DNA from 3 places in the Brevibacillus sp. NL20B1 genome. Region 1 is predicted to be linked to each of the others. Evidence: riboswitches for the same ligand, from Rfam matches in the RefSeq annotation. Region 1 holds a riboswitch; each other region holds the start of a gene.

Region 1 (3,269 bases):
TGCCTTCAGCGGCAGGGAAAAACCGCACCGGCTGAGTATCTGTTGGGCCCGCTCCACCGTACGCTTCGGCGAATGCCACCAGGCGCCGGCGGAGACAGTATGGTCCAGAAGTATGTTTTCCGCGACGCTCAGGGAGGGAATCAGCCCCGTGTCCACTTCCTGCTGCACGAGGTGGATACCGGCCCGCTTGGCATCCCGCGGTCCGCTGACGGCCAGCTCACGGCCGTCGATCAGAATGCTGCCGGCCGTCGCCTGCTCTGCGCCGGAGAGAATTTTCATCAGCGTGCTTTTGCCCGCTCCGTTGGCTCCGAGGATGGCGTGCACCTCCCCGCTGCGCACGGTGAAATCCACTCCGCGCAGGGCGTACACCCCGCCGTACTGCTTGACGATCCCCTTCATTTCCAAAACAGAGGCCGTCATCTCGCATCCCTCCCTGATCTGTCCATTTCGGTCACTTGTGCTTTGCCTCCAGCGCAGCCATCCACGGCGAGATGGCGGCGTCGCTTCGACCCCATCCGCTCACGTATTGCGTCAGGTCGGACATGTTGACCGGTTGGTCCGGCAGTTTGTCCTGGCTGACCAGATGCGGATCGAGCGAGAAGTACTTGGGCGTGTGTTCGCCGGCGATCTTTTGGTAGAGGAAGCGGCTCTGCACCCGTCCGATGTCCGCCGGATCAGTCGCCGCCGACGCTTTCCACGGGCTGTTCGGCTCCTGGATGAGCTGCAAGTCCTCGTCGGACAGGTCGATGCCGAACACCTTGATCTCCGTCCGTCCCGCCGCCTTGATCGCCCGTGTGGCCCCTTTGGCAAATTCGTCCCACGGCGCCCATACGGCGGCAATGTCGCCTTTGTTGGGGAACTTTTTCAGGATTGCATCCATCTGCGCCTGGGTGTCCAGCGCCGTATTCGGCGTGGCCGAACCGAAGCGGGCGATCTCCTTGATGTTGGGGTAGCGCTTGAGAAAAATCTCGTAGACGCGGTTGCGCTTTTCCATCGGCGCAAAACCGCCCACCCAGATGTAGACGATGTTGCCTTTCCCGTCGATGGATTGGGCCAGATTTTTCAGCCCCTGCCAGGCCAGGCTGTAGTCGTCCTGGTCAATTACAGTGACGCCTTCCACCTGGTCCAGGTCGTTGTCAAACGCGACGACGGGAATCCCCGCCTTGACCGCCCGCTCCACCCCCGGCTGCAGCGCTTCCGCACGGCCGTGGTTGATCAGGATGCCGTCCACTTTTTGGTTGATCGCGGTGTCCAGGTGGGCCGCCATTTTGCCCAAATCGCCGTCCGCGTTGTAGACGACCAGCTCGCCGCCGAATTTGCTCACCTGCTCTTTGACTCCTTGCAGGTACTGGGCAGAAAACGTTCCGATGGAAAACTCGCTGACCAGAGCGATTTTCAACGGTTTGTCCACTGCCGCCGGAATAGCTGCCTGAGTTGCCGCCGCCGGTGATGCGCCCGGCTGCTGCGGCGCGTCCGCCGGCTGTGATGACGGTGACGTGGCAGACTGGGCAGACGGCGCCGGCGGCTGTTCATTGGTGCAGCCCGTCAGCAAAAGAGCAGCGACGAGACTGGCAGACATCCATTTGTTGATCGTTTTCATCTGGTACATCCCCCTCATGAGTGCGTAAAAAATAATGACATGGACGGAAAAACCGAAAAAACAAACGCCTCTTTTCCTTGAGAAAAGAGGCGCGGTTTGCTCGCTCACCTCTCATCTCTCAGGATAATTCCTGCAGGAGTTAGCACCGTGCCGCAAGAGCAGCATGCTCTTGACAGTCGGTTGCCGGGCGTCATCGGGCCAGTCCCTCAGCCTGCTCTGGATAAGAAGGCATGTGTAATTCCAAGTTTTCCACTATGCTTTTTAATATTGATGACATCATACATCGAAGCGGGATGTGCCGTCAATCCCGTTTTTCGATCGCTTCTCCAAAAAATTCACAACTGTCAGCATCTTCCGCTGACAGTTTTCAATCGACGAACAGCGAAGGTTGGGCAGGCGTAAAACGCCAAGGAAAACGGCTCTGCTGCAATCAACGCGAGCAGAGCTGTTTTCGTTACTGTTGTTTCCCCTCCGTGTTGATTTGGAAGGTCACGCCAAACTTGTCCGTTACAATCCCATAGGCCGGGCTAAAGAACGTCTCTTGCAGCGGCATGTTCACCTGACCGTCCTGCTTCAAGGCTTCATAGATTCGTGTCGCTTTTTCCTTGTCGTCCGTCGAGATACAGATGGTGATTTGACTGCCGCTCTGATGGGGTTGGCCCGGAGACGTATCGGAAAACATGAGGTCCGACTCGCCGACCCTTATCATGGCATGCGACACGCGGTCCTTTGCCTCTTCCGGCAGGGGAAATTCCGGGTTTTCCGGCATCTCGCCAAACGTTTGGTAAAACAGGATTTTGGCATCCAGTGCTTGTTCGTAAAAGTGAATGGCTTCCTTGGCATTTCCGTCCATGATCAGATAGGGGATCAAGCGCAGTGTCATCAGGAATCAGCTCCTTGGATTTTCATTCTGCCCGCCGCAAAAATCCGTACGGGCCACAGATTGACACGTATTAAAGCAAGCCATACTCTCTATTATTTCCGATTCTCTGATTTGAAAACGAATCCAGTGTCAATGATCGTGTTGTTTACAGGAAGGAAAATGAAGCATGGCTTGAAACAAGCGAGATTTTGCTAGATCCCCCACTCTTTTTTCAGCAAATAAATCAGTTCTGCTTCCCGCTCGTCGTTCTTCTTCTGCAAAAATTCCTTTGTCCATTGATAAAAACCGTGTCCGTTTTTCTGGCCGTATTTGCCTTCGTCCACCAAACGGCGCATCATACCGAGAGAGGCCGAGTCGGTGCTGAGGTCGGGAAACAAATTATTCCAAAAACAGTTTGCCGGCGAACGATTCACGGTAAATGGTTTCGATGTCCGCAGCCGTCAGCCAGCGTGGATTATTGTTCAGCAGTCTGTCGATTTTGCTTGCTTCTGCTGCCAAGGCCGGAATGTCTTCTTCTGTCACGCCAACATCTCTGATGCTGGCGGGAATGCCCACGTCGCAAGACAGTTTGGCGATGGCGTGGACCGCCTGCATTGCTGCATCGCGAAGCGACAACCCGTCTACGTTTTCTCCCATCGCCCTGGCCACTTCCGCAAATTTGGGAATATTCGAAACTACATTGTACTTCATGACGTAGGGGAGCAGCAAGGAGTTTGCCACCCCGTGGGGCACTTTGAATTTGCCTCCCAGCGGATAGGCCAGCGCATGGACGGCTCCTACCCCGGC
Region 2 (3,269 bases), on a different contig from region 1:
CCCGTGCGTTGACCTGTCTCGTACCTTAGCCAACCTGCTGGGGTACCGCCTGCTTCAGCGCCTGCTCCAGATCGGCGATGATGTCGTCGATCGCCTCCGTCCCGATGGAGAGGCGAATCAGGCCCGGGGTGACGCCGGCAGCGAGCTGTTCCGCTTCCGTCAACTGCTGGTGGGTGGTGCTGGCCGGATGGATGATGAGCGACTTGGAATCGCCGACGTTGGCCAGATGGGAGAACAGCTTGACCGACTCGATCAGCTTTTTCCCTTCGGCGACGCCGCCGCGCACGCCAAACGTGAGGATGGCTCCGGCACCTTTTGGCAGGTACTTTTGCGCCAGGCGGTAGTGCGGATCGCTCTCCAATCCCGGATAGCTGACCCACTCCACGGCGGGATGTGCCTGCAGATAACGGGCGACGGCCAGAGCGTTTTCACTGTGCCGCTCCATGCGCAGATGCAGCGTTTCCAGCCCCTGCAGGAACAAAAAGGCGTTGAACGGCGCGACAGCTGCCCCGATATCCCGCTGCAGTTGAACCCGGGCCTTGACGATGTACGCCAGCGGGCCGAACGCTTCCGTGTAGACGATGCCGTGGTAGCTCGGGTCGGGCGTGGTCAGGCCGGGAAACTTGCCGCTGCTCCAGTCGAACTTGCCGGAGTCAACGATGATGCCGCCGATGGCCGTGCCGTGTCCGCCAATGAACTTGGTGGTGGAGTGCACGACGATATCGGCCCCGTGGTCAAACGGACGGCAGAGGATCGGGGTGGCAAAGGTGTTGTCTACGATCAGCGGAATTCCGTATTCGTGAGCGACCGCGGCAATCGCCTCGATGTCGGCTACGTCTATGCGCGGGTTGCCGATCGTTTCGACGAACAGCGCTTTTGTCTTTTCGTTGATTTTGGATCGGAAATTGTCCGGATTGGACTGGTCCACGAAGTGAACGGTGACGCCGAACCGCGGCAGCGTGTGGTAGAACAGGTTGTAGGTGCCGCCGTACAGGCTGGTGGAGGCGACGATTTCGTCTCCGGCCTGGGCGATGTTGAGGATGGCAAAGGTAATCGCCGCCTGCCCGGAGGAAGTGGCCAGCGCCCCGACACCGCCTTCCAGCAGGGCGACCCGCTGTTCAAACACGTCCTGGGTCGGGTTCATGATACGCGTGTAGATGTTGCCCGCCTCTTTCAACCCGAACAGGTTGGCGGCGTGCTCCGTATCGCGAAACACGTACGAGGTCGTCTGATAAATCGGCACCGCGCGCGAGCCCGTCACCGGGTCAGGCGACTGTCCACCGTGCAGCGCAATGGTTTCCGGCTTCCACTGACGTTGATCCGACATGGTCATCTCTCCTTTTTCCTGCATGAAAATGAATGGATAAAAAGCGAAGCCTTCTTCCGGAGAGAAAGAAGGCTTCGGTCATTCCGAATCAAGCGGCCGTTTCATCTCTCAGAATCCGGGATTCTGCAGGAATTGGCACCATGCAAGCAGGATGCTTGCCGGTTGCCGGGCTTCATTGGGCCTGTCCCTCCGCCGCTCTTGATGAAATCGAAAGATTTTGCAAATTGTGCTTACTTGGTATTATAGGGGGGGCCGCCGGGTTTGGTCAATAAGAATTTCCGGGTAAGTAAAGGGGATTTGTTGTGATTGCGTTTCGTGTGATGGTGCCCGCCCAAAAAATTCCTTCTATATTTTTCCTGATTCTGACGAATTATTGAACACACGTCCGTGCAGGGAGGGTCATATACGAAAACAGCCGCCGGTATGGTATGATGGGTGACGGTATGGAATCCATATTTATGAAGATACAGGAGGCTTGTACATATGGCGGAACAAGGGGTAAAGGAAATCACGCCGCAGGAGCTGATGGAGAAGCTGGCTGCGGGAGAGAAGGTGCAGGTTATCGATGTGCGCGAGTTGGAGGAGTGGAATGCGGGCCACATCAAGCAAGCCAAACTGATTCCGCTTGGCTTTTTGCCGCATCGCGTCGATGAGCTGGACAAGGAGACACCGGTCGTGCTGGTCTGCCGAAGCGGCGCCCGCAGTCACATGGCCACCCAGTATTTGCAGGAATTGGGCTTCGATGCGGCCAACATGGTGGGCGGCATGCTCGCTTGGCCGGGGGAAACGGAAGCGTAACGTATCGGTGCAGAGATAAACGCGCGTGATCGCCGTTTGGCAACAGCGCGATCAGGAAGAGGAGGCACGTGATATGAGCGAAGGCAAAGTGTCGTTCTGGCAACGCTACTGGTTTGCCGTGCTGGCCGCCGTGCTGGGAATGCTCGTCGTCGGTGTATTCGGCTACCAGTACTGGCAAAAAAGTCAGATCCCCGTCATGAAGCAGATAAACGACTTTGCGCTGGATAACATCGACGGGTCCACATTTACCCTGTCCGGAACCAACGGCAAGGTTCGGCTGGTGGAGTTCATCTTTACCCACTGTCCGGATATCTGCCCGGCCACGACGTTTAACATGGCCAAGATGCAGGAACAGCTGAAGGCCAAAGGGCTGTTCAAAGACAAGGTGGCGTTTGTGACGATCACCTTTGACCCGGAGCGGGATACGCCGGACGTGCTCAAGGAGTACGCCGACAAGTTTGGTGCCGATCTGAGCGGCTGGTACTTCCTGCGCGGCGATCAAGCCACCGTGGAAAAAGTGACCAAGGACTTTGGCATCGCCGTGCTGAAACAGCCAGACGGTTCGTTTGCGCACACCGCCGTCATGTTCCTCGTCGACAAGGACGGCAACATGCGCCGCGTGTACGGGATGGCGTCCAAAATGGATATGGACAGCATGTTGAAAGACATTGAGCTGTTGGCTGATTAGTCAGCCATTCGGGAGTGCTTCTGCCGGAAATCAATATTCGACAAAACCCGCCCAAGCCGGACCTGACGTGTTCAGTCCCGGGGCGGGTTCATCTGTTTCATGGACGGTTCCATTCAAACATCACGGGTCTCTTCGTCACATTGGCTGTTCAGCCGGTCTCTTCCAAACGGATGGCGATGACCTTCTCCGTCTGCTTGTCAAACTCGATCCGCACGATAACGGCCCACATGCGTCTGCCCTCCCGGAGCAGCAGCTTGAACGTTTCTTCCCACGTAGCAGGCGTTTTGCTCGTCCGCCCGACATGCAGGTAGTCGACAATTTCCGCTTGCGGGTACGTTTTCATCGTGTGTTCGATCGCGAGCCGCCCCCATTTGGCGTAGGGAGGCTGCGCAGAGGCCGGCAGGGCGTGGAGGAGCAGCAGCACCGCCGCACATGCAGCTATCCAGCCCCGTCGGT
Region 3 (3,269 bases), on a different contig from region 1:
GACTTCAAGCCGCGCAGCACCAGCCAGGAATCCTGCACGCCGAGGATCGCTCCCATGCCGTTTTGGATCATGTAGAGCTGCTCACCCAATGCCGCCTCCTTGGTCACGGCCAACCCGGCCACGACGTCACTGTGGCCGCCGATGAACTTGGTCGCGCTGTGGATCACCACGTCCGCGCCCAGCTCCAGAGGCCGCTGATAGTACGGCGTCATAAACGTATTGTCCACGATCACCAGCAGTCCCCGCTGTTTCGCCAGCGCGCAGACAGCGGCGATGTCCGTCACTTTCAGCGTCGGGTTGGACGGAGTTTCCAGGTAGATGCCCTTGGTCTCGGGACGGATGGCTGCTTCCACCTGCTCCAACGACGTGGTATCGACAAAGCTGACGGCGATCCCCATGCGGGACAGAACATTGGTCAAGAAGCGGTAGGTGCCGCCGTATACGTCCTCCGCCACCACGACGTGATCTCCGGCGGAGAACAGCATGAACACACTGGAGATGGCCGCCATACCGGAAGCAAAGGCGAATCCGCGCTCGCCTCCCTCCAAAACGGCGATTGCCTCTTCCAACGCATGCCGTGTGGGATTGCCCGAACGGGCGTAATCGTAAACGACGGGCCGGTCCAGATCAGCCTGGTGAAAGGTGGACGCCTGATAAATGGGCACCGAGGCCGCCCCTGTCACCGGGTCGATACAACTGGTGCCGTGCAGCAGTTTGGTGGCAAACTTCATCGTACGCTCCCTCCCGTCAGTGAGAGACTTGCATCCAGAGCCTGACACACGTCAGCGATCAGGTCGTCGGGATGTTCGATCCCGACCGACAGCCGCAGCAGCCGGTCGCACACACCCACGTACTCGCGAATCTCTTGCGGGATGTCGGCATGCGTCTGCGTCGCCGGATAGGTGCACAGCGACTCCACGCCGCCCAGGCTTTCCGCAAACGATATGATCCGTAAGCTCTCCAGAAACGGCGCCACCTGTTCAGCCGAGCGCAGGCGGAACGAAACCATCCCGCTGAACCCGCTGGCCTGCCTGCACTGCACCTCATAACCGGGATGCTCCGGCAAACCGGGATAATAAACGTCCGTCACGGCAGGGTGTTCCCGCAATGTCTTTACAATCGCCAAGGCATTTGCCTGATGGCGTTCCATTCGCAGAGCCAGCGTCTTCATCCCCCGCAGCAGCAGCCAACAGTCCTGCGGCCCCAGCACCGCTCCGATCGAATTGTGCAAAAACCGGATTTTTTCGGACAACTCTTCACCCTTTGTGACGATCAATCCAGCGAGGACGTCGTTGTGGCCGCCGAGGTATTTGGTCGCGCTGTGCAGCACCAGGTCAGCCCCCAACTCCAGCGGCCGCTGACAGTACGGCGTCATGAACGTGTTGTCCACAATGGTCAACAGCCCGTTTCGCTTGGCCACCTCTGCCACCGCCGCGATGTCGGTGATCTGCATCAGGGGATTGGTCGGCGTTTCCACAAAAACAGCCCGCGTCTCCGGGCGGATTGCTTCTTCCAGATTCTTCACGTCACGCAGGTCGACATAGCTGAAGCGAAGTCCGTAACGTGAGAGCACCTGCTCGAACAACCGGTACGTCCCGCCGTACAGATCGAGCGATACGACCAGGTGATCTCCCTGGGAGAACAGTCCCATGACCGTATGTATCGCGGCCATGCCGGAAGCACAGGCAAACCCGGCGTCTCCCCCTTCCGCTTCGGCAATCGTCTGCTCCAGCACGGTCCGGGTCGGGTTGGCTGTGCGCGTGTAATCGTACCCCGTGCTCTGCCCGAGGGCGGGATGGCGATACGCGGTGGCGTTGTAAACGGGAAAGCTGATTGCGCCGGTCCGCTCGTCTTTGGCGACGCCCGCCTGCACCAATTTTGTCTCCAGATGCATATGGATCTCTCCCTCCAACAAAATGACCGAGGGCATTAAAAAAAGCCCTCTTTTCTCTGAAAAGAAGGCTTTGTTTACGCGTACGTAAGCAAATCCTTCTCATCTTTCAGAGCGTTACACTCTGCAGGAATTAGCACCAGTATCCCCTTGTACAGGTGATTGGTTGCCGGGCATCATCGGGCCAGTCCCTCCGCCTCTCTGGATAAGAAGTTTGCTATGCAATTTGCAATTGGTTGACCTTATACTACCGAAATCGGCAGTACCTGTCAACCTGTTTTTCATTATGCTGGTAACCCGATCACGTTGCGTTTTTCAATGCGGTCATCACCTGGTTGTCCAGTTTGCTGGCCGCATTTTTGTCGTACGTCTTTTCATATTGGGGCTCGACCGAGATGCGGGAGCCGTAGAACATCACGTCGCGAACGGCCTCGATGGCCACTTCCACCATCGCCAGCTTCAGCGGGACATTCTCCATCCGTTCCGTCTTGATCGTCGCCCTGCCGTTGATGGCATAGGAGGAACCGGCCCCGATCAAGTGCAGCACGACCTGCGGTTCCTTGGCAATGTTGGCCAAAATACGAGAGCGGTTGTCTACGGCGAAACGGATCAACTGCGGCGTCGGCGCAAACGTCCAGGAAAGGGAACTGAGCGACGGAGCGCCGGACTCGTGGTCAATCGTTCCGAGTGTGACAAAACGCTCCTGCTGCAAAAGCGCGAACAGTTCCTCCGAAAGCGTTTGGGAAACGGTTTCAGCCATTCCGATGCCTCCTTGAAAAGGGAATGTACGTCTATTGTACCTACCCGCCTGGCGATAGGCAAACCTTTCCGTCCAACACCTTGCTTCTCACCCGTTTTTTTCCTACACTGATACGTAACGGGAACGAATGCAAGACAGGAGGAGAGCCGCATGCCCCCATCCCCCACCGACCGCTTGCTGGCCAAGATCGACAAGCTGCTGGCAGAGCTGCAGGAAGTGCGCAAACTGAACGAACGGATGGACAAAATCGCCCTCTTTCTGGAGGATATCCGCCTCGCCGACGTGATTCAAAATTATACAGCCCCGAGCAAGCTGCTGTGGATCAACTTCCTCGCAGGTCTTGCCCGAGGCCTGGGATTGACGATCGGTACGGCCATCGTCCTGGTGCTGCTCGGCTCTTTTCTCAGCCAGTTCCTGTCCGTCCCGATTATCGGCGATTACATCCGCCAATTGATCGATTACGTGCAGGCCTATCGACAGTAAGCCTTATTTGTGATCGTCGTCATCACCGTGCTTTTTCCCATTGCCGTTGCCTTTCGGTCCCTTATCCTTGTCTTTCCCCTTGTCTTTGCCTTTTTCATCGTCATCGCCGTTGACCGGCTTGTTGTGCGGGATGTC

What was found. A riboswitch is a leader RNA that binds a small molecule or an ion and turns the genes downstream of it on or off. The one in region 1 is predicted to bind S-adenosylmethionine.
Region 2: linked by a shared signal. The riboswitch ahead of KDN35_RS19005 (homocysteine synthase) and the one ahead of KDN35_RS03400 (sugar ABC transporter substrate-binding protein) in region 1 are both predicted to bind S-adenosylmethionine.
Region 3: linked by a shared signal. The riboswitch ahead of KDN35_RS00350 (aminotransferase class I/II-fold pyridoxal phosphate-dependent enzyme) and the one ahead of KDN35_RS03400 (sugar ABC transporter substrate-binding protein) in region 1 are both predicted to bind S-adenosylmethionine.

What each region holds. Positions count from the first base shown of each region.
Region 1 is NZ_JAGTPT010000003.1:60,996-64,264, forward strand. It holds gene KDN35_RS03395 (sugar ABC transporter ATP-binding protein) at 1-420, opposite strand, end outside; gene KDN35_RS03400 (sugar ABC transporter substrate-binding protein) at 452-1,600, opposite strand; SAM riboswitch class I at 1,709-1,827, opposite strand; gene KDN35_RS03405 (VOC family protein) at 2,055-2,483, opposite strand; gene KDN35_RS03410 (hypothetical protein) at 2,675-2,821, opposite strand; gene KDN35_RS03415 (iron-containing alcohol dehydrogenase) at 2,862-3,269, opposite strand, start outside.
Region 2 is NZ_JAGTPT010000038.1:14,056-17,324, reverse strand. It holds gene KDN35_RS19005 (homocysteine synthase) at 26-1,327, opposite strand; SAM riboswitch class I at 1,426-1,535, opposite strand; gene KDN35_RS19000 (rhodanese-like domain-containing protein) at 1,811-2,125, shown strand; gene KDN35_RS18995 (SCO family protein) at 2,199-2,813, shown strand; gene KDN35_RS18990 (DUF3889 domain-containing protein) at 2,962-3,269, opposite strand, start outside.
Region 3 is NZ_JAGTPT010000001.1:53,700-56,968, reverse strand. It holds gene KDN35_RS00355 (trans-sulfuration enzyme family protein) at 1-731, opposite strand, end outside; gene KDN35_RS00350 (aminotransferase class I/II-fold pyridoxal phosphate-dependent enzyme) at 728-1,894, opposite strand; SAM riboswitch class I at 1,991-2,103, opposite strand; gene KDN35_RS00345 (pyridoxamine 5'-phosphate oxidase family protein) at 2,193-2,651, opposite strand; gene KDN35_RS00340 (DUF5665 domain-containing protein) at 2,802-3,134, shown strand; gene KDN35_RS00335 (hypothetical protein) at 3,138-3,269, opposite strand, start outside.